3 regions of the Shewanella sp. MEBiC00475 genome follow, and region 3 is predicted to be linked to each of the others. Evidence: predicted binding sites of a transcription regulator. Region 3 holds the regulator's gene; each other region holds the start of a gene.

Region 1 (8,203 bases), 1.9 Mb from region 3:
CATAATTTAAATTATTGGCAATTTGGCGATTACCTCGGCATAGGTTGCGGTGCGCACGGAAAAATCACCCTGCCCGACTCAAATCAAATTGTCCGTACCGTAAAAATAAAGCACCCTAAGGGCTATCTCGCTGCAGATAAATATACTTTTGAAACAACTGATGTCATTGAAGAAGATCGCCCATTAGAATATTTAATGAACCGTCTTAGATTAATGACGCCAATCCCTAAAACAGAATTTGAGCAACGTACAGGCCAATCTGCAGAGGTCGTAAAATTGGGAATGCAAAAATCAATTGAACGGGGGTTATTAACAGAAACTACAACACATTGGCAATTAACACCTAAAGGCCACATGTTTGTAAATGATCTCTTGTCTCAATTTATTTAAGTACTCGTTGTTGCTTAGAATAGGGGATAAGGGATAAGTAGCTCAAACATTCAGATTTTAGCCTCCCTCATCATGCCCAAATTGAGATTAACTGATTGAATAGCACAATATGATCCGCAGGTATTTTGATAAACAGATATCTGCGAATTAACTTCATAAAAAATCTCAAAAACCCCACATCCAAGTAACTTTTAAAACACACTTTCTAACATTTATATTCACACTTTTAGGCAAAGCTTGATTAGGATATACCCATATAATCAGCTGAGGGTTTATCTTTCACAATCGAAAGGTCTGCAGGCCCTAAGTACTTTGGGAAAAATTAATGTCTATAAATACAAAAACAACTCTCGTTGCTTTGGCGTTATCAAGCTTATTAAGCACGTCAGCCACTGCAAATTTGAATAATTTACCGCAGTTGAACCCACAAGAAAGTACAACAGCTGTCAGCCAACAAACTGAGTCAGAAAAAGCCAATGCATTGTTTGAAGCCATTTTTATGGAAAATGTGATGGTTAATCCAGTTAACCAAACTTATCTTGGTATCAAACAAGACTATGGCAAATGGAATGATTTATCCGATGCCGCTGCCGATGCCGATTTAGCCCGCAGTAAAGATCAACTAACAAGACTCACTCTCCTTGATGTCACCAAGTTGAATGAACAAGCCGCCCTCAGTTTTGAATTATTAAAGGCTGGATTGGAGCACAGTATTAGCGATGATAAATGGCGTTATCATACTTATCCGATTAACCAAATGTACGGTGTCCATTCAAGAGTGGCCTCATTTCTGATTAATCAACATCAAGTTACCGATGAAAGTGATGCAAAAGCTTATATCAGCCGCTTAAATGCAATACCGACACTAATGTCGCAATTAGAAACTTCGTTAGAAATTCGTGCTAAAAAACATATCATCGCGCCCAAATTTGTATTTGCCTATGTGATTTCTGACAGTCAAAACATTATCTCCGGAGCGCCATTTTCAGATACGGGTAAAGACAGCGCGTTATGGGCTGATGCCACACGTAAAATAACAAAACTTGATATAAGTGATGACAACAAACAAGCCTTATTAGCTGAAGTGAAGCAAGCTCTGCTTACTAAGGTAAAGCCAGCTTATGAGCAATTAATCACCTATGCAAAATCACTTGAAGCGCGTGCAGATAAGAAAGATGGTGCATGGAAACTACCTGACGGGGAAGCGTTTTACAATAATGCCCTCGCCCGCACCACCACCACAGACATGACCGCAGAGACTATCCATAAACTGGGCCTATCTGAAGTTAACCGTATTCATGATGAAATGCGGGTCATTATGAAAAAGGTACATTTTACTGGCACCTTACAAGAGTTTTTTGTCTTCATGCGTGATGACAAACAGTTTTACTATCCAGACACCATTGAAGGGAAAACGGCATATCTAGCTCAAGCCAAGTCGCTGATTGATACCATGGAGTCGCGTTTAGACGAAGTGTTTACTATTAAGCCTAAAGCAGCATTAGTGGTACGAAAAGTAGAAGCTTTTAGAGAAAAGTCAGCAGGTAAAGCATTTTACGACCAACCAGCACCAGATGGCTCTCGTCCGGGAACCTATTATGCTAATTTGTATAAAATGGACGCAATGCCAAAGTATCAAATGGAAGCGCTGGCTTACCATGAGGGGATCCCTGGGCATCACATGCAAATTGCCATTGCGCAAGAGCTACAAGGCATCCCTAAATTCCGTAAATTTGGCGGTTATACTGCGTATATTGAAGGTTGGGGACTTTACTCAGAATATTTCCCTAAGGAAATGGGCATGTATGCCGATCCTTACTCTGACTTTGGCCGTTTATCAATGGAACTATGGCGCGCATGCCGTTTAGTTGTTGATACTGGGATACATGCTAAAAAGTGGACACGAGAACAAGCAATCACTTATTACGTTGAGAATACTCCAAACGCTGAGTCTGATGCGATAAAAATGGTCGAACGTCATATTGTTATGCCATCACAAGCAACAGCGTATAAAGTAGGAATGATTAAAATACTTCAGCTACGTGAACAGGCTAAGAAGACACTAGGAGCCAAGTTTGATATTCGCGAGTTTCACACCATAATCCTTAAAAATGGTCCATTGCCATTAGATGTTCTTGAAGAACAAGTAAACAAGTGGATTAAACAAGTTCAGTCGATCTAAACTAGCATCTGCATTAACGTAAAACGGCAACCTTAGGTTGCCGTTTTACGTTATCAACTCCCACAAAAAAAATAACCCCAGAACAAAGTCTGGGGTAAACCAAATAAACTAGGGTGATGGTTTTAAGGTTGGCATTATTTTAGTTCGAAAACCATAGCCAACTCGGATCCAAAAATTGCTACCTTGCAGATTTGTACGCTTGTCTGAAAAGGGGTCATTTCTCAAACAAACGTATGGTCAAATCATTTTGAATCAACTCCTAACTATTGTATTGATATCAGAACAAACTTCAACTATTTAACAAATATAAATCACTAACTGCTTGATTAATACCGTCACACCTAACCGATACCCAATCAGGGTAAGACTTTGATTTAAATTAATTAAAAATAAAGCCACAACCTAGGTTGTGGCTTTATCTCAAAATAAGAACAATGTTTCCACTTTTACTTACGAAGCTTATACAAATGCTCGAACTTTGCATCCCAATATGGTGGGCTACCAATATGCGTTTTAATGAAATCAATAAACGCACTGACTTTGGGAGCCAAATGTTTGCGGCGAGGATACACGGCTTGTAATGGAAGATTATGAGTCAACTGCCAATCGGGCAACATTGGCACCAATGTCCCTTGGGCAATTTCATCTTCCAGTAAATAACTGGCTAAATATACAATGCCTAAACCGCTCACAGCAGCCGATTTTAACGCTGGTGCATTATCGACACGGAAATTACCTGAAACACCAATTTCGCAATAGTCTTCACCCTTCTTAAATTGCCACATACTGTGCTCATGCCACTCGCCTTGATACACCAAACAATTGTGTTCAACTAATTGCTCTGGGCGGCTAATGTTACCATGTTGGGCAATATAACCCGGCGATGCCACTAGTAAGAAATTGCATTTCATTAACGGTCTTGCCACCATACCAAGCGGCAATTGCTCTGACATGGTTAACAACAAATCTAAGCCTTCGCTAACAACATCGACTTTGTGATCAAGCAAACTGACTTGTAGTTCAAGATCTGGATGTCTTGCCATAAACGCCGGTAAAGCGGGAATGATATGCATAGTGCCAAAGGATTGCGAGATCCCGACTTTTAACACACCACGGGTAGCATCATTTAAGTTGTGAACACTCGATACTGCTTGTTCTGCATCTCGAAGTAATTCTTCACCTTGCAAGTACAATAAATTACCGGCTTCAGTAAGACTTAAACTCCGAGTAGTACGTTGAATAAGCTGAACACCAAGTTTATGTTCAAGATCTGCAACTTGAGTACTCACTTTAGATTTAGAAATGCCAAGACGTCTGGCAGCAGCACTAAAACTTCCGGCACGAGCAACATGGGTAAAAATTGCGATAGGTTCTAACAGTTCTAACATGAAAGTCGCCTTAAGCTGGTTACGACATTAATAAAAATTTCAGATATCTGTTTGTCACTGCTAATAACTATACCTTGCTAAACATCAGTATCAATATCAGCATTCAGTGATTGTGATGATTGAAGCGAAATAAACACCAAAACCAACCAATCTTACAAACTAGTGCAAACAAATGACTATTCCGAAATATAACCACATCTAAAGTAGGGAGTAATATTGTTATAGTTTTTATGAGTATAACAAATAAAGCCTATATGGTTCTATATTTATGATAGACAATTTTTTTATCAGAACAAAGCTACACTAGCTATAGCGGCAAAATGGCTAAATTAAGTCTAAAAAAAAGCCCCAGTGTCTTTAAAAAAGCACTGGGGAAAGGTGGGTGTCCAGGAAGGACTGTTTTACACAACAAATACACTTACTCTTTTAAATCGCCTAGCTTAGCTAAAGTGTAAGGAGCAAGTTCAGGGATGGCTTGACGCACTTGGTTCTCTAACACTAATAATCCTTCAAAATTATCACAAATCTTATTAGCACGTAGCTCCAGCCCTTGTGATTGTGACTCTAGTTGTTGCTCGATATCTTTACCGACATTGTCCATTTTTACTGAAAACGCATTCATTTTCTCTTCAAATGAACCTCCTTCAGAAGACATGATCTGGCTGCCTAATGTCATCATTAATGAACCCATTGAGCTCGTCACCATTTGTTCTATCTCTTGCTCAAACTCTTCATTAAATGCATGTTCAATTGAAGAATCTGTTGAACCTAAATAAAATTTATCACCTTGCTGATAAGCCATAGTATCGATGCGTTTTTGAATGCCGCTGGTTAACTTATCAATTTGGCTACCTGTAGCATCACCAAATATGGGTGTTAACGCCATATTAACGGCTTGAGATGCCATAGAAACCACATCTGCCACCAAATCAATTACGTCAGGTAATTGGCGAGACAGTTCGTCAGAATACTGAGTTAATAACAACTGTTGTTTATCATTTAATGTGACCTTTTTACCATCGACATACAACTGACCCAATTCAACGCGATATTTCTCAGTTCCGTTATCGCTAATCTGTAAGTTTGTTGGTTCAACGGTAACGTCATAGTTCAATGTAACATTGCACTTTTCATCATTAATTGACATTTTTGCCATGGCTGGGGTCAGCGTTCCCGCGGTAAACAGCATGCTGGTTAATGCTAAACCACAAATCAATTTTTGCTTGGTCATGATAAAAATCCTTTTGCTATACGAATATCAATAATTAAGTAAGTCAGATATGAAAGTTATAAAGCACAAGTTATGCCAACAATGGTAAGATTATGATTTATATGAAATAAAGTTAATATGAAGTTGATTATTAAGCTGATGAATGGACAATTGCGGAAGTGTATTCGTAAAACAAACCAAAAAGTAGTCTATTTTACGAATCTCAATAATAATTAATTTAGCGGGTTGAAATCAAAAAATTGAACGGCCTAACTGTTGGCTTAAGTGTTCTAGCATTGCTGTGCCCGCCAATGAATTACCATTAATATCGAGTTCAGGAGACCAGACGCAAATAGACATATCGCCAGGGATAACGGCAATAATACCGCCTCCAACACCACTTTTACCCGGCATACCGACTCGATATGCAAACTCGCCGGCGCCATCATATAAACCGGATGTCGCTAGTAATGCATTGAGTTGCCTAGTTTGTACCGGAGAAACTAAGCTGTCGCCATCCAGCGTTTTACCCCTATTGGCCAAATAGAACATCGCACGGGACAAATCAGCGCAATTCATTCTTAAGGCACAATAATGAAAGTAACTTTTAAGCACGGTATTAACGTCGCCGTCAAAATTACCAAATGATTTCATTAAATAGGCAATAGATGCATTGCGTGCGCTGAACTGGAACTCAGAATCAGCCACCACTTTATCGTAGGATAATGTCGCGTTCTGGCTCAATTGACGTACCACCTCAAGCATACGATGCTTAGGAGCCCCTAAACGGGCTTGCAACAAGTCGGCAATGACCAGCGCGCCAGCATTAATAAAAGGGTTACGAGGTTTACCACGTTCTAATTCAACCTGTACAAGCGAGTTAAATGAATGCCCTGAGGGTTCTTTACCCACACGACTCCAAATTTCATCTTCTGTATATAAATTAAGTGCCTGAGTCAGGCTAAAAACTTTAGAGATACTTTGAATAGAAAAGGGTTCTAGGTAATCGCCAGCACCAATTGTGTTTCCGTCGATGGTGGTAACTGCAATGCCAATTTTATTGGGGTCAACACAGGCAAGAGCAGGAATATATCCTGCAACCTTGCCTTTACCCAATAACGATCTTACTTTATCGACCGCTTGTTGAAGTAATAATTGCTCAGGCAATTTGGCTTAACCCCACCAAATATCAAACAACTCGCTGACTTCTAGGTCGGATACTGGCTTGTCTTTCCAGAATGCATTAACTGCAGCTGTATCTTCTTCAGTACATTTACCAATAGTTTGGGTCGCAATAATGCCTTCCCATTGCTTATGTCCACCACCGTGGAAACCTAAGTCACGAGGTTCGATGACTTCAATAAGGAACTGATCAACCAAATTATCAATATCTTGCTCAGAAACTGACTCATCAAAAGTCCAGTTTATTTCAAAACCGAGTTCTTGAAACTCATCTACTCGTAATTTTTTACGTAAACGACGGCTGCGATTTTGCGCCATGGTGTATTCTCCAATTGTTGAAAGTGTAGTTGTGATTAAGCGATACGCTCAAACATGATATCCCATACGCCATGACCAAGTCGGTGGCCTCTAGCTTCAAACTTTGTTAGCGGACGATGCTCTGGACGTTCGACAACTGTACCAGTTGTAGATTGATTTTTATAACCTTCTGCAGCATTCATTATGTCTAACATATGCTCACTGTAATTTTCCCAATCAGTCGCCATGTGAAACACGCCACCGATCTTAAGCTTACGACGGATGAGTTGTACAAACTCAACTTGTACAATCCGGCGTTTATGATGACGTTTTTTGTGCCATGGATCAGGGAAAAACAATTGCACTCGCGCAAGAGAGCCATCAGCAATACTGTGTTCTAACACTTCCATTGCATCATGATGATATATTCGTAGATTAGTAACGTTAGCTTCACCAGCATCCGCAAGACACGAACCAATACCAGGCTTATGAACTTCGATGCCAATAAAGTTTTGCTCTGGAGCTGCTTGGGCCATTTGTACTAATGATGCGCCCATACCAAAACCAATTTCCAAAACGGTATCAGCATCGCGACCAAACACTTGGACTAAATCCAACGGTTGTGGAGTGTAATCAAGGCCCATTGTTGGCCAATAAGCTTCAATAGCCTGAGATTGCCCTTTAGTTAATCGACCTTCGCGTAGAACAAAACTTCTGATTTTACGAATGTACTTACCGTCTTCGTTAAATTCAGCTGTGGTAACGTCGCTCATTATTGCCTCATTGTCTGCGTATTTGCTTGTGCTGTGGTACTAAATCTAAATATTTATGTATCTAAGCGCTAGGATACCTAGCTTTATCAGCACAATACGCAATTGCTATCTGTAATAGATCATTTATTAAAGTTCAGTGGCGCATTATACCTAAACTCATTGCACATGTTTACGCTAATTTAGCCAAAACATAAATTTAAAGTAGTGCGGTTACTTGTGTAATAAAATGGCTATGGATACACTGCGACCATGAAAAATATGACTCCATTTTCTGAGCGCATTATCGCTTGGTATGACCTACATGGTCGTAAATCCCTGCCTTGGCAGATCAATAAAACACCATATCGTGTTTGGGTATCGGAGATCATGCTCCAACAAACTCAAGTTGCGACGGTTATTCCATACTATGAAAAATTTATGGCTCGTTTCCCTAGCGTTGTCGATCTTGCTAATGCTCATCAAGATGAGGTGCTGCATTTGTGGACAGGCTTAGGTTATTACGCCAGAGCACGCAACTTACACAAAGCAGCCCAACATATTCGCGATACCTTTAACGGCGAGTTTCCTACTCATTTTGATGATGTCGTCGCCTTATCTGGAATAGGTAAATCTACTGCTGGCGCAGTATTATCGTTATCACTGGGGCAACACCACCCTATTTTAGACGGTAATGTTAAACGAGTATTAGCCCGACATGGTGCTATTGAAGGTTGGCCAGGACAAAAAAACGTTGAACAACAATTGTGGCAATTAACCGATTCGTTAACACCAAGCAAAAACA
Region 2 (8,203 bases), 840 kb from region 3:
AAATCTCAGCGGCTTGATCGGGTTCTAAATACGACAACACAATCGTTTGAATTTGCGGATGTTCATTTTGAATGATCGTTGCTACTTGACGCGCATCCATCCATTTTAACGAATCAAGCCCTTTAGCGCCGCTACCCATGATAATTTGTTCAATCAAATTACCGGCTTTATCTTCACCCAATGCAGCGGTCAACGCCTTACGGACGAATTCTTCACTGTTAAAACCAATAGACGAATATTTTTGAATATCATCTAAAAATAATTTATGAACGCCGATGACTTTTTCTTGACCAAACTCTTCCATAGCCGCCATCGCCATACCCACTTTTTGCACCTGTTTAGGTTCTAAGTGTTTTAAAATTGACGCAGCATCAGCTTCACTCAAACTCAGCAGTAAAATAGCTGTTTTTTCGACGCCAGTGACAGAATCAGGATCAAAACCTGCTACTGCCGCTTTTTCGGTTTTTTCTTTTTTATCATTAGCCATTGTCTTGTAACCAATTTTTAATTACTTGAGTGGAAAGTTCAGGCTCATTGGCCACGAGAGCTCTAATTGCTTTAATCATATCATCATCTTTATGCAAATTAGGTATGTGAATTGATCCGTCATCGGCATAGCTGTATTCCGCCTCTTTGGTATTAAGCATACCTAAGGTATCTGCGGCATATTGATCTTCAATTTCGGCTAATTCATGCCCAGGGCGAACATCGTCAGGCATGTTGACCCCACTAGGATTCGTTAGCTTCTTAAGCATAGGTCGAACCACAGCTAAAATGAGCACTAAAATAACAATTGCACCTAAAGCCAATTTTATCGCTCGCCAAAACCAAGGCTGCTCCCACATATCCGGTTCTGGTAATTCTTCAATTAACTGATCCATAAAGGGAACGGTAACTACTTCGAGTGCATCACCACGTTGAGAGCTAAACCCTACAGCACCTTCTAATAAACGGCGAATATTGGTTAACTCTTGTTCTGTTCTTGGCACCCGTGATACTTGACCATTCTCATCAACCTGACCAGGTTTAAAATTAATTGCAACAGATGCACTCACCCGACGTACAACACCAATTTGCTGACGAGTATGACTTATCGTTGTGTCTAATTCATAATTTCGCGTAGCTTCTTTTGAAGAGTCACCTGAAGTAGTAGAACTAGCACTAGAAGCCTCACCTGCCACTTCTGGAATAGTAGATTCCATTGGCGGTTGATTACTTAACGCCCCAGGAATGCCACCAGAACTTTGACCAGATGAGTTACGCTCAATCGTCATTTCACTGCGAATAGCAGGTAAATCAGGCGAGAAACGTTTAGCCGTTTGTTCTACAGCGGTAAAGTTCATATTCACATCGACTTGAGTGGTAAAATTCTCAGGCCCTAAAATTGGCATCAATATTGATTCAATTTTATTACGGTATTCGGCTTCTTTTTGTTGTACCAACTCAGACTCACGACGTGCTCTTGCAGAGGTACCATCTTGGCTACCAGAATTAAGTAAGCGGCCATTTGAATCGGTTACCGTTACGCGTGATGGAACCAACCCTTGTACCGCAGAGCCAACAATATCAACAATCGCATCAATCTCTTCCTGGCCTAAACCGCCACGACGAACACTCACCACCACAGTCGCACTTGGTTTAGACGCATTACGAGCAAAAACGTTTTCCTTCGGTAATGCTAAAATCACCTTGGCGCGACTAATACTTTTTAACTCTTCTATCGCTCGGGCTAAATTAGATTCCTGGCTTTGCTTTAAGCGAGCTTGCTCCATGCGCTGGCTTACCCCAAAACCACTGTCTTGACTTAAATAGTCATTGGCTTGAGTGCTACTTTGAATCCCAGCACGGCTAAGCAGTAATTTTACATCTTGATATTTATCTTCAGGCACTTTCACCACATCGACATTAATTTGATAATCGATTTGGTTTTTATCGAGAACATCTAAGACCTGGATCATCTCAGCAGTTTCCATTTTACCCAATGGGCGATAATCAGGCTCCTGCGCCCACATCATCACAAAAACCGCCAACGCAAGACAGATTGCCAATGCCAGAATCATGATCACCTGACGCATCATGTCGGCACCACCAGCACCGCCAAGCAATCCAGATTTATTCTCTTGCTGGACTCCGTCATCAACTGTTGAATCTGAACCTACCATTATGTCTGTGCTCACAATACGTACCTGCTATATCTGATGGTGTTATGTAATTTAGTGCTTAAAAACGTCTGCACTAAACAGGCATATTCATAATTTCTTTATAAGCATCAACCAGCTTATTACGTACCTGCACCGTTGCCTCAAACGCAACGCCAGCTTTTTCACGCGCAATAACGGTATCAGACAAAGAAACAGTGGTGTCGCCCATGTCTAAACGAGTCGCTAAACTTGCCGATGTTTGCTGCAATTCATTAACACTACCCACGGCTTGAGACAGTAACTGACTAAAATCAGCTCCCGTCGTGTTATTCACTTGTTGGGTAAGGTTGGGACGAATAGATGAACCAATAGAAGGAGATATTTCGCCACGAAGTGACTGCATTTCTTGCATTAATGGATTTGCGCTAATCTGCATGGTGTAACTCCCTTTCGTCGATTTTTTGACGACAATAATAACTAATACAGAGTTAAAGCAATTTAGATGCCAAGATGTTAAATAACAGGAGAAAGATAGAAACCAGGAAGGCAAAAATAACCTATTCACATAATGGAATAGGTTATTTGTTGGTATATAAAGCGGTATCAATCTAATTTAATGAACAGAAATAAAATTATTAGAGTGCTAAATCATAGACTTAACAAAAAACTGATAACTGCACTTTTTGCTATGTCGGTTGCTATGCAGGTAATTGGATCCCCATATCACGCATTTTAGCCATTTTATAACGTAACGTGCGGGCACTGATCCCCAGTTTTTCTGCGACCATTTTCCGACTGCCCTGACATTGATTAAGGGTTTCTAAAATAATCACATGCTCTTGAGCTTTTAATTCATCGCCTAAACCGTCTACGTCAACAGACTTATCATTTTCAATACTCTCTGTAGAAACCAACTTCACATCGGCAGAGTCAATAATAATATCATTGACACCTATATAATCATTAGCCCGTAATATCAGTGCACGTTGAATAACATTATCTAACTCACGTACATTACCTGGCCAACGATGGGTTAATAAACGTCTAGTGGCAGCATCATCAAGCTTAGGTACTGTAGTCATATTAAATGCTTTAGCATGCTTAATCAGCAAATGTCGCGCCAGCGGTAAAATATCTGCAGGGCGTTGATGCAGCGCAGGCCAAGTTAACGGAAACACATTAATTCGGTAGTATAAATCTTCTCTAAACTCACCAGATGTCGCCATGGCTTTTAAATCTCGGTTTGAGGTAGCCAGTACTCGCACATCAAGTTTAATGGTTTTACGGCCACCTAAACGCTCTACTTCGCGTTCTTGCAATACCCGCAATAATTTAGCTTGTAAGCCAAGTTCCATCTCGGATATTTCATCAAGCAATATGGTGCCACCTTGGGCTTGTTCAAACTTACCTGGGCAAGCTTGATAAGCGCCCGTAAATGCGCCTTTCTCGTAACCAAACAAGGTGGCTTCTAACATGTTTTCGGGTATTGCTGCGCAGTTAATCGCAATAAACGGTTGGTCATGGCGTTGACTATGTTGGTGAATAAACCGTGCCAACACTTCTTTACCCGAACCACTCGGCCCCATAATCATGACCGATGCATCTGACACGGCTACCCGCTGAGCCAGCGACAACAAGGCTAAACTTTTGTCATCGGCAACCACAGGTTTATCGTGATTTTGCGTTAACGGTAAATAACGTGACACCTGATTCAACAACACTTCAGGCGCAAACGGTTTAGCAAGATAATCTACAGCACCTAATTTCATCGCACTAACCGCACTGTCAATCGTGGCATAAGCGGTCATTAACAATACCGGCAGTTTAGGTTGATGTTGCTGTAAATAGGCCAACAAACCCAGTCCACCAATGCCTTCCATCTGCACATCGCTAATCACCATATCAAAATGGTTGGCTTTTAAGGCCAAAATAGCCTCTTCGGCACTACCGACATCAACACAGTCGTAATGGGCAAGCATTAAGGTATCAAGCAATGCTTCACGTAAATCAGCGTCATCCTCAACTAATAGAATATTGGCTTCAGTCATGCATCACCTCCTGATCTGCTGTTTTTTTAATGTGCGGGAAGCGCAAACGAATATGGCAACCCATACCAGGCTTACATGACAACTGAATGTGCCCGCCATGGTTACGTACTACCGACTGAACAACGGCTAAGCCTAAACCGGTACCTTGGCTCTTAGTGGTAAAAAAGGGTTCTAATATTTGCTGTTGCATTGACGGTTCAAGCCCTTTGCCATTATCAATGACATCTAACAACAGCCCCTCTGGGGTTTCACTGGCACTGACTTTAATTTTTGTGGCACCCGCTTCAATACTGTTCATCACTAAATTATTCACCGCAGAGCTCAATGCATTAGCATTGGCAAGCATCAATGAATTGGATGTATCTTCAACAACAAGCTGGCAGTGTTTTTTATCTGCAATAGGCTCGCAGCTTGCCATCACTTGAGTAATAATCTCGTCCATTGAAACGGATTCTGCCATTCCCTCTTGACGCCCTTTGGCCATCAATAACATGTCATTAACTTGACGCTCTAATTCATTCAGTCGATCAACTAACTTAGATTGAAACTTAGTTCGAGCTGAATCTGATAATTTAGGACTGGCGAGATTAGAAGCATAGAGCAAGGCGGCAGATAATGGGGTACGCACCTGGTGGGCTAATGTCGCCACCATTTTTCCTAATGCGGATAAACGTTGTAAATGAGACAGGTTTTTCTGTAACAAACGGGTTTCAGTAAGGTCGGTTATCACTATCAACTGTCCAGATTCTGGTGCCAATGGCGTTATGGCCAATTTTACTCGGCGACCATTTTTTAATGACACTTCATGGCCATCATCATCTTGTGGAGCAAAAGCACGTTGAATAATGTCAAACCAGCGGGCACCTTGTAATGGACGCCCCAAAAGCTCGGTAGCAACGGGGTTAGCAAGCGTCACCACGCCATCGCCATCAATAATCACTACCCCAGATGGCATGGCTTGGAGAATATGCGCCATTTGATTCGACATATTGGCAGCCTTACTTGAATAAGCACTCACAGCCGGCGTAAACACCGGTGTTTTAGCGTGAGCAATACTTTGACGAATGGCACTTTCATTCGGCCGGGAAACAGGCTTAGTCGATGCATAAGGTGTGGTGGTAAACGATGCTGTAATAGGCAACTCAACCTCCGCATTACGCGGATTTGATAACACTCGAGCTGAATACATGGCCACTCCGTCAAAAGAATTACATTTGACTAACCTAATGCATTTAGTGTGCCAATGAAAACATTTTTTATTGGTGCATCAACAGCCATAAAAACAAAAACACACCCGAAGATGTGTTTTTGTTTTTATGCGATACTTCATTCATTAACAATGTAATGTCATTTAACGCTATTCTTTACTCAGTCCATATTTACGCATTTTTTCGACCAATGTTGTACGGCGAATACCCAGCATTTCAGCGGCTCTTGCAACAACATTGTCTTGCAGCTCAAGAGCTTGACGGATCATGTCAATTTCCAGCTCCGCCAATAAATCTTTTAAATTAACCCCTTCGGCCGGCAGTTCACTGGGAAAGCGGGTTTCCGGAATATTAACGGGTTCTTCATCACTAAATATCGACGCTAACGCATCTCGCTCTAATTGTTCTTCATTCACTTCGACACAATATTCAGGCACGTCAATATAGCGATACTTTTGGGGTAAATCATTTACGTCAACCAGCCCACCAGGAAACAAAATGGTTAAACGTTCAACTAAGTTAGACAATTCACGGACATTACCAGACCAGGAATGTTCTTTTAACGATTCAATAGCCCGTTGGGTAAAACGAACCTTGCCACGGCCTTCATTAAATACTCGATTCACTAATTCATGGAGTAATAACGGCACATCTTCACTGCGCTCACTTAACCCTGGCATTTCAATTGGGAATACATTAAGTCGATAATATAAATCTTCGCGAAACAAGTTATCAATAATCATGGTTTCAAGATCGCGATGCGTCGCCGCAACAATACGAACATCTGTCGCGATAGTTTTACTGCCACCAACACGCTCAAATACCTTTTCTTGCAATACACGCAGCAACTTAACTTGCATTTGCAGCGGCATATCACCAATTTCATCTAAAAATAATGTGCCGCCTTCAGCTAATTCAAAACGACCTTTACGTGAAGATATCGCACCAGTGAAAGAGCCCTTTTCATGACCAAACAATTCACTTTCTAGCAACTCCGCAGGAATAGCACCACAATTGACCGGAATAAACGGCCCATCGCGACGTTCAGATAAATAATGAATATTGCGCGCGACAACTTCTTTACCCGTACCCGATTGCCCCAGTATTAATACGGTGGCATCAGAACTTGATACTTGATTAATCAAATGACGAACTTTAGCAATACCTTCACTGCGGCCCACTAAACTACGGAACAACTTGGTTTGATTACCGCTGGTGAGTGTGTAGTCTCGTTTGGCTTGGCCAAACACCTGACAAAAATGAAGTAGTTCAGTTAATTGCGGATAATTTATCGGTTCTTCTATGGTGCCAAGAACGCTAGATAAACTGATATCGGTATCACCCAGTAACAACATGGGTTGCCAAGGCGCTATCACAGCTATATTTTTAATGCTGTCGGCATCAACGTGATCTGTCGCCATGATGAGGGCGCGGAAACGAGATTGCTCGAGTAAGGTGAATAAGCTCTCGGTTGAAACAATTTCACATTCTTCGCCTAAAAATTCGAAAATGCAGCACAAACGAGTCACACGCTCTGATGGGGTACCGACAATTAAAATTCTTTGTTCTATTTGCATCATTCAGAAGGCCAAAGCTCTTGTTATAGGTATTTACTCGGGAAGGTTATAGCCAATAAGCTACAACACCAAAATACAGTGTAGCCAAAAAATTGACTACTGTGACAATATACTATCATTATGTCTAAACAGGGTTGTTAATTTGTTAATTAACGCAAAAACGCAGTCACAACAATAGATACAATCATAAATACTGTATTATCAAGCCATCATAAGCAAGTACCAGTTACATTTTATCGATATCAAGCCACATTTTTTTTAAAAATGCTGCTTTTTCATTCAAAAAATCTAATGAATGCTTACAAGCTTACCGCTTTGTTATTTTTATTCAGCTTAACAGCAAGCCAACTACCCGTTTATCTACAAGAAGAATCACTGTAAGCCAAATAGCAAAAAAGACGCTATGCGTCTTTTTTATTACCTGGATTACAGTATGCAGTATACTGTAACGATTAACTCGCTTCTGAGGTTAACTCATGCATATCTTGTGGAATTGTATCCCAACCTTCTTTAATGGTTCTAAGCAAAGCAGAAACTTCTTCGAGCATTTCCACATCATTAGCGACATTGGCCTCTGATAATCTTCTCAACATATACTCATAAAGAGAGTCTAGATTAGCAGAAATTTCGGAGCCAGCATCCATGTTTAGGCTACCACTCAGCCCAGCAATAATACTAATTGCTTTACCGATATTTTCGCCTTTTTGCGCAGGTTGTTTCTGCTGAATGGCATACTTAGCTTGTGCAATACGCTGCAATGCGCCTTCAAACATCATTTGTATAATGCGATGCGGCGAAGCCACCGCAATTTCGCTTTCTAGCGAAACTTTTCTATATGACTGTAGTGAGCTTCTCATAAATACCTACCTATCTGAATCAATACTTTTATAAACATTAACTTGACGTTGGTTTTTCTTTCCTAAATGTATTTCAGCATGCAAACTCTTCATGACTAACTTTGCTTTCACCTCAAGGCTTAATGTCAGCTCCAATTGGCGTTGCAAATAATCTTTTTGCACAAACGAATCGTCTGCAATCAAAACATCCAATAAGTTTTGACGCTTAGTAACCAACTCTTGCAAATCTAATACCAACTTATCAAATTCTTCTGTCTCATTTTTGCTTTTTAAACTATCTAATACTGTTCTGCATTGTTCGCTGGTCGCATCCAAATCATCGATTAACATTTTTTGTGCTGTTGTTGTCATTTATTTTCAACTCGCCATCAT
Region 3 (8,203 bases):
AAGCTCGTCAAGTTGTTAAAGATGTTAGTTTAACGGTTAAAACTGGCCAGATAGTGGGTCTTTTAGGCCCTAATGGGGCGGGTAAAACAACCACATTTTATATGGTTGTCGGCTTAGTAAAAAGCGATAAAGGTCGGATCTTAATTGATAATGACGATCTCACCGCCGATCCAATGCATCTTCGAGCCCGTAAAGGTATTGGTTATTTACCGCAAGAAGCCAGCATTTTTCGTAAGCTCACTGTACACGACAATATTATGGCCGTGTTGCAAACTCGCAAAGAGCTCAACAACGACCAACGAATTGAACAACTTGAGCATTTGCTAGAAGAATTCCACATTACCCACATTCGCGATAATCAAGGCATGTCGTTGTCGGGTGGAGAACGTCGTCGCGTTGAGATTGCACGCGCATTAGCTGCTAATCCAAAATTTATTTTACTCGATGAACCCTTTGCTGGTGTTGATCCTATTTCAGTTATTGATATTAAAAAAATTATCCAACAACTGAAAAGTCGCGGTTTAGGGGTATTAATTACCGACCATAATGTTCGTGAAACGTTAGATGTTTGCGAGCGGGCCTATATTGTTAGCCAAGGTAATTTAATTGCTGAAGGTACACCTGATGAAGTATTGAGCAATCAACAAGTTCGAGCTGTGTACTTAGGTGAACAATTCAAGCTATAGTTAAGTTACGGGTCTTTTAAACTATCTAACTCGTTTTGTTGAACGTTAACTAAATAACGTTAAATGTCATTGATGTATGTAACAATCAATACAGTATTTTAGATTGTCATTTTTATGGAAATCATCTAGGGATAAGCGGTAAATGAAAGCGTCACTCCAACTCAAAATGGGTCAACACTTAACCATGACCCCACAATTGCAGCAGGCTATTCGCTTACTGCAATTATCGTCATTGGAGCTACAGCAAGAAATCCAACAAGCATTGGATTCAAACCCATTGCTTGAAATAGAAGATGAGTTTTCAGAAGCAAAAAACTCCGCAAAAGAAAATCGAGACCAAGCTGATACCGACTTTAGTGACAACAGCAGCGTTAATAAAGAAAAAGACACCTCTACAGTTGACACTGCAGAGTCTATAACCAAAGAAACCATGGATGATCTAGCCATGGATACGACATGGGACGAAGTGTATACCGCCTCCCCAATGTCAGGTTCAGGCAGTGCGAGCATGCGCGACGATGACATGCCATTCCAAGGTGAAACCACCGAAGGTCTGTATGAGCATTTAGAATGGCAAAAAAATCTTACTCCCTTTTCTGAGACCGATTTAGCAATTGCCACCGCTATCATTGATGCTGTTGATGAACAAGGTTATTTAACCCAAAGTACCGAAGATATTCTCGAAGCAATGGGCGATGAAACCGTTGAACTAGATGAAGTTGAAGCCGTATTAAAGCGCATTCAACACTTTGATCCTGTTGGTGTAGCGGCTAGAGATTTAAGCGAGTGCTTATTCATCCAATTAGCGCAATATGCCAACACAACCCCCCATATTGATAATGCTCGTCTGCTGATTAAAGACTATTTAGATTTAATTGCCGGGCGTGATTTTAGATTGTTAATGCGTAAAACAAAGCTAAAAGAAAACGAGTTGCGTGACGCTATCACCCTAATCCAGTCACTTAATCCTCGTCCAGGTTTATTAATTACTGCCGTAGATGACGAATACGTCATACCCGATGTTACGGTACTAAAGAAAAATGGCCGATGGGTTGTAGAGTTAAATCCTGACAACATGCCAAAAATTGGCGTTAATCAACAATACGCCGCCATGGCGCGAAGCAGTAAAAATCCGTCGGATAGTCAATTTATTCGAGGCCACTTGCAAGAAGCTAAATGGTTTATTAAAAGTATTGAAAGCCGTAACGACACATTACTCAAAGTGGCCAATTGCATTGTACAATTTCAACAAGGTTTCTTTGAATATGGCGAAGAAGCCATGAAACCAATGGTATTAAATGATATCGCTGAAGCTGTAGAAATGCATGAATCAACCATTTCACGGGTGACTACCCAAAAATACATGCACACCCCACGAGGACTGTTTGAACTAAAATACTTCTTCTCTAGCCATGTCAGCACTGACGATGGCGGTGAATGTTCATCTACTGCAATTCGTGCTTTTATCAAAAAATTAGTTGCTGCAGAAAACCAGCAAAAACCGCTGAGTGACAGTAAAATGGCCCAACTTCTGGCTGAACAGGGCATAAACGTTGCTCGTCGTACCATTGCAAAATATCGTGAAGCAATGATGATTCCACCGTCTAACCAACGTAAGAGTTTATAACCTACAAGGCAACGGAATATATTCATGATAAATTTTCAAAGCTTGAACGACACTCCGATCAGAGCCATAATGCAAACGTTGCGCTCAATGTATAAAAGTTACAACAAAGATCAAAAGCCAGTAAAATCACAGATGGCATAGTGATGTTTGCCATGTCAGAATGTACTGATATGTATACTGCAATAGACGCCCTGATCGATAAGCTCAACCGTCAGGTAATTAAACACCAACAGAAGTATACACAACACTAACGATGGAACTTTGTACCATTCTGCGACCGGAGTGCACTACCTGTGCCACCCCGGGCAGTAAGAAAAAAGTACTGGAACTCATCAGCAACTTAGTCGCTGCCCAGTACCCACCCCTATCTTCGCAAGAGGTTTTTGAAAGCCTTTTAGCGAGAGAGAAAGTGGGTAGCACAGGTATAGGAAATGGCATCGCGATACCTCATGGTCGATTGACGTCTATCGATCAGCCCATTGCCATATTTATTAAGTGTGAAGAACCCATTGCCTTTGATGCAATCGATAACCAACCAGTTGATCTGTTATTTGCTTTATTAGTGCCGGCAGATCAGTGCCAAGAACACTTAAGCACGTTATCGAACATGGCCCAAAAACTAAGTGACAAGCAAATATTGAAACAGCTTCGTAAAACTCACGACTCAACAGAACTTTATCAGGTTATCACTGCATGAAACTTGTCATAGTATCAGGACGTTCAGGCTCAGGAAAATCAGTAGCCTTAAGAGTATTGGAAGACCTAGGATATTATTGTGTTGATAATTTGCCTTTAGCTCTTATTGGCACATTATTAGCCCAGCTCAAAGGTAGTAATGATTTAGTGGCAATCAGTGTTGATGTACGCAACATTGATGAACAAAGTAAAGTGCTTCAAAATCAATTAGCCCTGCTTGAGCACGACACTGAAATTATCAGCTTCTTTTTAAACTCCAATGATAAAGTTCTACTCAAACGCTATAGTGAAACTCGTCGATTACATCCGCTATCTAAAAATCATATTTCACTGCAAGAAGCGATCAAACTAGAAGGACGCTTACTTGAACCAATCGCAAAAATTGTTGACCATTATATTGATACATCAGCACTGAATATTTACGAATTAAGTGACCAGGTTAGGCAAATATTACTAGGCAGTGTTGATAAAGAGTTAGTGATTAACTTTGAATCTTTTGGCTTTAAACACGGAATGCCGACAGAAGCGGACTTTATGTTTGATGTACGCTTTTTGCCCAACCCACACTGGGAAATAGAGCTGCGTCCATTTACTGGTTTAGACGAACCTGTACAAGAGTTTTTAGGGCGCCAGCCATTAGTTAATAAGTTTATCTGGCAAATTGAAAACCTATTCGAAACTTGGATGCCTCACTTAGAACGTAACAATCGCAGCTACCTTACTATCGCCATTGGCTGTACTGGTGGTCAACATCGCTCAGTGTATATTGTCGATCAATTGGCAAAACGATTTAGACAAGGCAGTAAACATACAGTGAATGTTCGCCACAGAGAATTAGATTTAAATGGCAGTAACAGCTAAGTGAACATAGGATCGAATCAATGATCAAACTTGAACGCCAAGTTAGTATTTCAAACAAATTAGGTTTACACGCCCGCGCAGCGACAAAGTTAGCCATTCTAGTAGCTGATTTTGATGCCAATATAACCTTAATTCAAGATGAAAAAAGTGCCAGTGCAGCAAGTGTCCTAGGGTTGTTAATGCTCGAAAGTGGAATTGGAAAAATGATCACAGTGACAGCTGAAGGACCAGATGCAGAAGCGGCCCTAAGCGCAGTGTGCGATCTCATTAATGCCAAATTTGATGAATGTTGCTAAATTTGTACGCTTAGAAGCTCGGCAATAGAGAGTCGCAAAATGTAAGATTAGCGCTAAATATGTCAGTAACACTAGCTTCTATTCTATAATGCTCACAAACCATATGCCTATATTAGATGTTGCGCCCTGAACTCCTCAGCCTCATACTAACGCAGTAGCCACAACAATATTATTTACATATTCACCTCACAAGAATAGCCTTTATGTTTACCTCAGGTAGTCAATACCATCACATTAAGTATTGTTTTACTCTGTGAATGTTTAGCGCTTAAGATGACGAAAATATACCCGTTTTAGTAACCTCCGGTGTTGCTTGATATCCGGAAAGCACACCTCTATTGTTTAATTAAATAATACGGCGATATAGAAACCCGCCCAACAGAAACCTTCAGGCATTCCATTTTTCGTTGCATAGGTTTCAACTTTGTAACTAATAAACTTGAGCCAGAAAAATCAGAGAAATAAATGATTGCTGTGTGATGAATAGGAAGTAGATATATGGGTAAAGAGTACCTAGACAATGAAATTACCGAACAACGCCTCAATCAACTTGCCCAAGCACTCGACAGCGGTATGTTTGTCCACGCTCGCAACATGTTACATACCATGTCGCCTAATGATGTCGCCCTTATTCTTGAATCATCTCCGCCAAAAAATAGACAAGTGCTATGGCAATTAATTGACCAGCAACATACAGGCGAAATTCTTGACGAATTAGGTGAAGAGCTAAAAGATTCACTTATTAGCAACATGACTCCAGAAAAGCTTGCTCAAGCCACAATCGGCATGGACACCGACGATCTCGCCTATATTCTTCGTAGCTTACCTGACACGGTTTACAAAAAAGTACTCAAGTCGATGAAAAGCCAAGACCGAGATCGAGTTGAACAAGCACTGCGTTACCCTGAAGATACCGCTGGCAGTATCATGAATACCGATACAGTCACGTTACGACCAGATGTCAATATCGAAGTGGTATTACGCTATTTACGTCAACGAGGAAATCTCCCCGACTCTACCGATACTTTATATGTGGTCGACCGCCAAGATCATGTATTAGGCGGAGTAAGGTTGGTCGATTTATTAACATGTAACCCCAGTGTAACTGTCCGCAGTATTATGGACACCGAACTAGAAAGCATTCCCGTTGAAATGTCTGATAAAGACGTAGCGCAGAAATTTGAACGACTCGATTGGATATCTGCTCCTGTGGTCGACAAACAAGCAAAATTGCTTGGACGGATCACTATCGATGACATTATTGATGTAATCCGTGAAGATGCCGAACATTCAATGATGGGCATGGCGGGGATGGATGATGATGAAGATACCTTTGGCCCAGTGCTTAAAAGTACCCTGAGACGCTCTCTATGGTTAATGATTAACTTATTCGCTGCACTGCTTGCCTCATCAGTTAGCAACATGTTTGAAGGTACCTTAGAGCAATTTGCCACCATTGCGATTTTAATGACCATAGTACCAAGTATGGGTGGGGTTGCCGGTAATCAAACCTTAGCACTGGTGATCCGTGGTATTGCACTGGGACATATTGGTCAAAGTAACTCCCGTTGGTTGATAGGTAAAGAATTAAGTATTGGATTATTAAACGGCTTAATGTGGTCTATATTGGTATTTATTGCGGTATGGTTGTGGAAAGATGACATAGTGTTAGGCGGGTTAATCGGCAGTGCAATGCTGATTAATATGACGGTAGCCGGCTTTGCTGGTGCCACGATCCCAATAATGTTGAAAAAGTTAAACATCGATCCTGCACTGGCGGGTGGCATGGTACTCACCACGGTGACAGATGTAGTTGGCTTATTTGCATTTTTAGGTCTAGCCACACTGTTTTTAATACACTAGAGCTTATAGTCCAATATATGAAATGCTCTGTCGCGGTATTTCAGACTTCAATCGCTGCTATTGAAGTCTGAATCAAGCTCAATTAGAGGTAAGAGATAGGATAAATAAATACAAAACCTTGAAAGTAAGCAGGGTAAAGATTGTCATTTATTTTGCTAACAATGCTACTTCAGCGATTAAAAGCCGCATTAATAACGAGACTATTGTCAGCCGATACTAGGATCTGTTGATCTTAGCCGGTTATATTTTGTTCGAGATAAAAGTGTTTTAGTCGAGGCTAGTGCATTGCACCCTAGTAATTTAAGCACCACTCGCTTAACAAATACTCGCTCAACAAAGAGTAAAACACTTTTAGTTGAGGCTATCGGGCAGTATTTTCTGACTATTTCGACAGTGTTATCGACTTTTTATGTAGAATAACCACACAACAAAGCCTCTGCCTTGTCATTCACAGTTTCAGTCATGGTCCAACAATTCTCTGCAAAAACAACCTTGAAAGAACAACAGCCCCTGAACTGTTAGCAAAGTAAACAGCTATTGAACTCATTTTTATTAGGCTGAGTTGAGCTTAAACACTTAATGTCATGCATAAACCAGTGTAAATCTTGTTTTTGAACCGTTAATAATTGGTACCCTATTAACCTAATAACCCTTGTCCCCATATTGTCATTAACATGACCTATTTTTGCCATATTTCTCATCCATACTCCAAGCCAATAATTGTGTTGACATCGTAATGCTTAAAATAATATTTTTCACCAAATTAGTGCAATTGCACCAAACAAGATAAACAAAATAAAATCATGAATTCATAGGATTTTATAAAGCACTGATAAACAACAAGTAAAATTAATTCATAAAGTTGGCACAAGCTTTCCATATAAGAATATATACCCACTAAGTAGTAGTTTAATTTTTGAGCAATCAGAGTAGTTGTAGGAGATGGCGATGAATAAGATAAACTTAAATAGTAACATTAAGTCGATACATTTCATGGCGAAAAATGTCATTAAACAGTGTCGTCAAAATATTTTTTTCTTAGCACATCTTGGTTGTAGTCAATGGGATGAAGTAGAAACTCGTTCAGGTAAGCATCAATAACCAATAGGGAGTGTTTCTAATGAATATATCAAATGCGAAACAGTATCCAATAGACTTACAAAAACAAGTGATTAATGAAGTCAAAAATCATAATAGACTGTTGTCTGACGTAGCAAAGCAATACGGTGTATCAGCTAAAACCGTTTACAAATGGGTAAGACATAATGATGCTCACAAAACCGAAAGTAAAAGCGCTATCGTGTCAGAAATAGAGCATTTACAACAAAAAATCACCCAACTCAGCCAACAGTTACACACAATGGCAAGTTAGGGAATCAAACCGTTTTGGCAAGGATGTTTGACCGTGTTAACAACTCGTCCCCCAGCAAGTTGATAATACACAGCAACAAACATTCTAATAATAAGCGCAAAATATCTTGCATCCTTGCCGCTTTATTGCTCCACCGTTAGCTGTTAAGAAGACCGCTAACATTAAAGTTAAGGCGTTATTGGATCCCCAGGATCTATTATCCAATACCGTCATTTTTATTAAGGTATTTTAACTTCGCAATGACGGCGCTATTGTCGTCCTTAACAGAGCTAAATATCAAAACCGTTTTGGCAAGGATGTTTGATCGTTTTATTAATTCATTCCCCAGTGATGAGATAAACACCAGCAAACAACAAAACATACTAATAATAAGCGCAAAATATCTTCATCCTTGCCACTTTATTGCTCCACCGTTAGCCGTAAGGAAGACAGCTAACATTACAGTTAAGGCGTTATTGGATCCCCAGGATCTATTATCCAATACCGTCATTTTTATTAAGGTATTTTAGCTTCACAATGACGGCGCGATTGTCGCCCTTAGCAGAGCTAAATATCAAAACCGTTTTGGCAAGGATGTTTGATCGTTTTATTAATTCATTCCCCAGTGATGAGATAAACACCAGCAAACAACAAAACATACTAATAATAAGCGCAAAATATCTTCATCCTTGCCACTTTATTGCTCCACCGTTAGCCGTAAGGAAGACAGCTAACATTACAGTTAAGGCGTTATTGGATCCCCAGGATCTATTATCCAATACCGTCATTTTTATTAAGGTATTTTAACTTCGCAATGACGGCG

What was found. Region 3 encodes sigma-54, which starts transcription at its own class of promoters, with help from an activator protein. Its sites were predicted from a motif close to GTTGGCACGNNNNTNGNNT; they were not measured.
Region 1: FCN25_RS04045 (YggN family protein) is a predicted target of sigma-54. The motif match lies at 5,253-5,271, and genes of this name have one in related genera.
Region 2: FCN25_RS16350 (PAS domain-containing sensor histidine kinase) is a predicted target of sigma-54. The motif match lies at 5,416-5,434, and genes of this name have one in related genera.

Annotation. Positions count from the first base shown of each region.
Region 1 is NZ_CP039928.1:939,636-947,838, forward strand. Features, by position in the region: gene hemW (radical SAM family heme chaperone HemW) at 1-390, shown strand, start outside; gene FCN25_RS04035 (DUF885 family protein) at 716-2,572, shown strand; gene FCN25_RS04040 (LysR family transcriptional regulator) at 3,019-3,960, opposite strand; gene FCN25_RS04045 (YggN family protein) at 4,379-5,191, opposite strand; gene glsB (glutaminase B) at 5,423-6,337, opposite strand; gene FCN25_RS04055 (YggL family protein) at 6,344-6,670, opposite strand; gene trmB (tRNA (guanosine(46)-N7)-methyltransferase TrmB) at 6,706-7,422, opposite strand; gene mutY (A/G-specific adenine glycosylase) at 7,672-8,203, shown strand, end outside.
Region 2 is NZ_CP039928.1:3,657,005-3,665,207, reverse strand. Features, by position in the region: gene fliG (flagellar motor switch protein FliG) at 1-487, opposite strand, end outside; gene fliF (flagellar basal-body MS-ring/collar protein FliF) at 480-2,165, opposite strand; gene fliE (flagellar hook-basal body complex protein FliE) at 2,236-2,577, opposite strand; gene FCN25_RS16355 (sigma-54 dependent transcriptional regulator) at 2,840-4,189, opposite strand; gene FCN25_RS16350 (PAS domain-containing sensor histidine kinase) at 4,182-5,378, opposite strand; gene FCN25_RS16345 (sigma-54 dependent transcriptional regulator) at 5,547-6,977, opposite strand; gene fliS (flagellar export chaperone FliS) at 7,427-7,831, opposite strand; gene FCN25_RS16335 (flagella biosynthesis chaperone for FliD, FliT) at 7,838-8,182, opposite strand.
Region 3 is NZ_CP039928.1:2,819,035-2,827,237, reverse strand. Features, by position in the region: gene lptB (LPS export ABC transporter ATP-binding protein) at 1-686, shown strand, start outside; gene FCN25_RS12495 (RNA polymerase factor sigma-54) at 829-2,313, shown strand; partial or broken gene raiA (ribosome-associated translation inhibitor RaiA) at 2,310-2,564, shown strand; gene ptsN (PTS IIA-like nitrogen regulatory protein PtsN) at 2,567-3,010, shown strand; gene rapZ (RNase adapter RapZ) at 3,007-3,870, shown strand; gene FCN25_RS12475 (HPr family phosphocarrier protein) at 3,891-4,166, shown strand; gene mgtE (magnesium transporter) at 4,665-6,029, shown strand; gene FCN25_RS20935 (hypothetical protein) at 6,978-7,130, shown strand; gene FCN25_RS12460 (transposase) at 7,150-7,401, shown strand.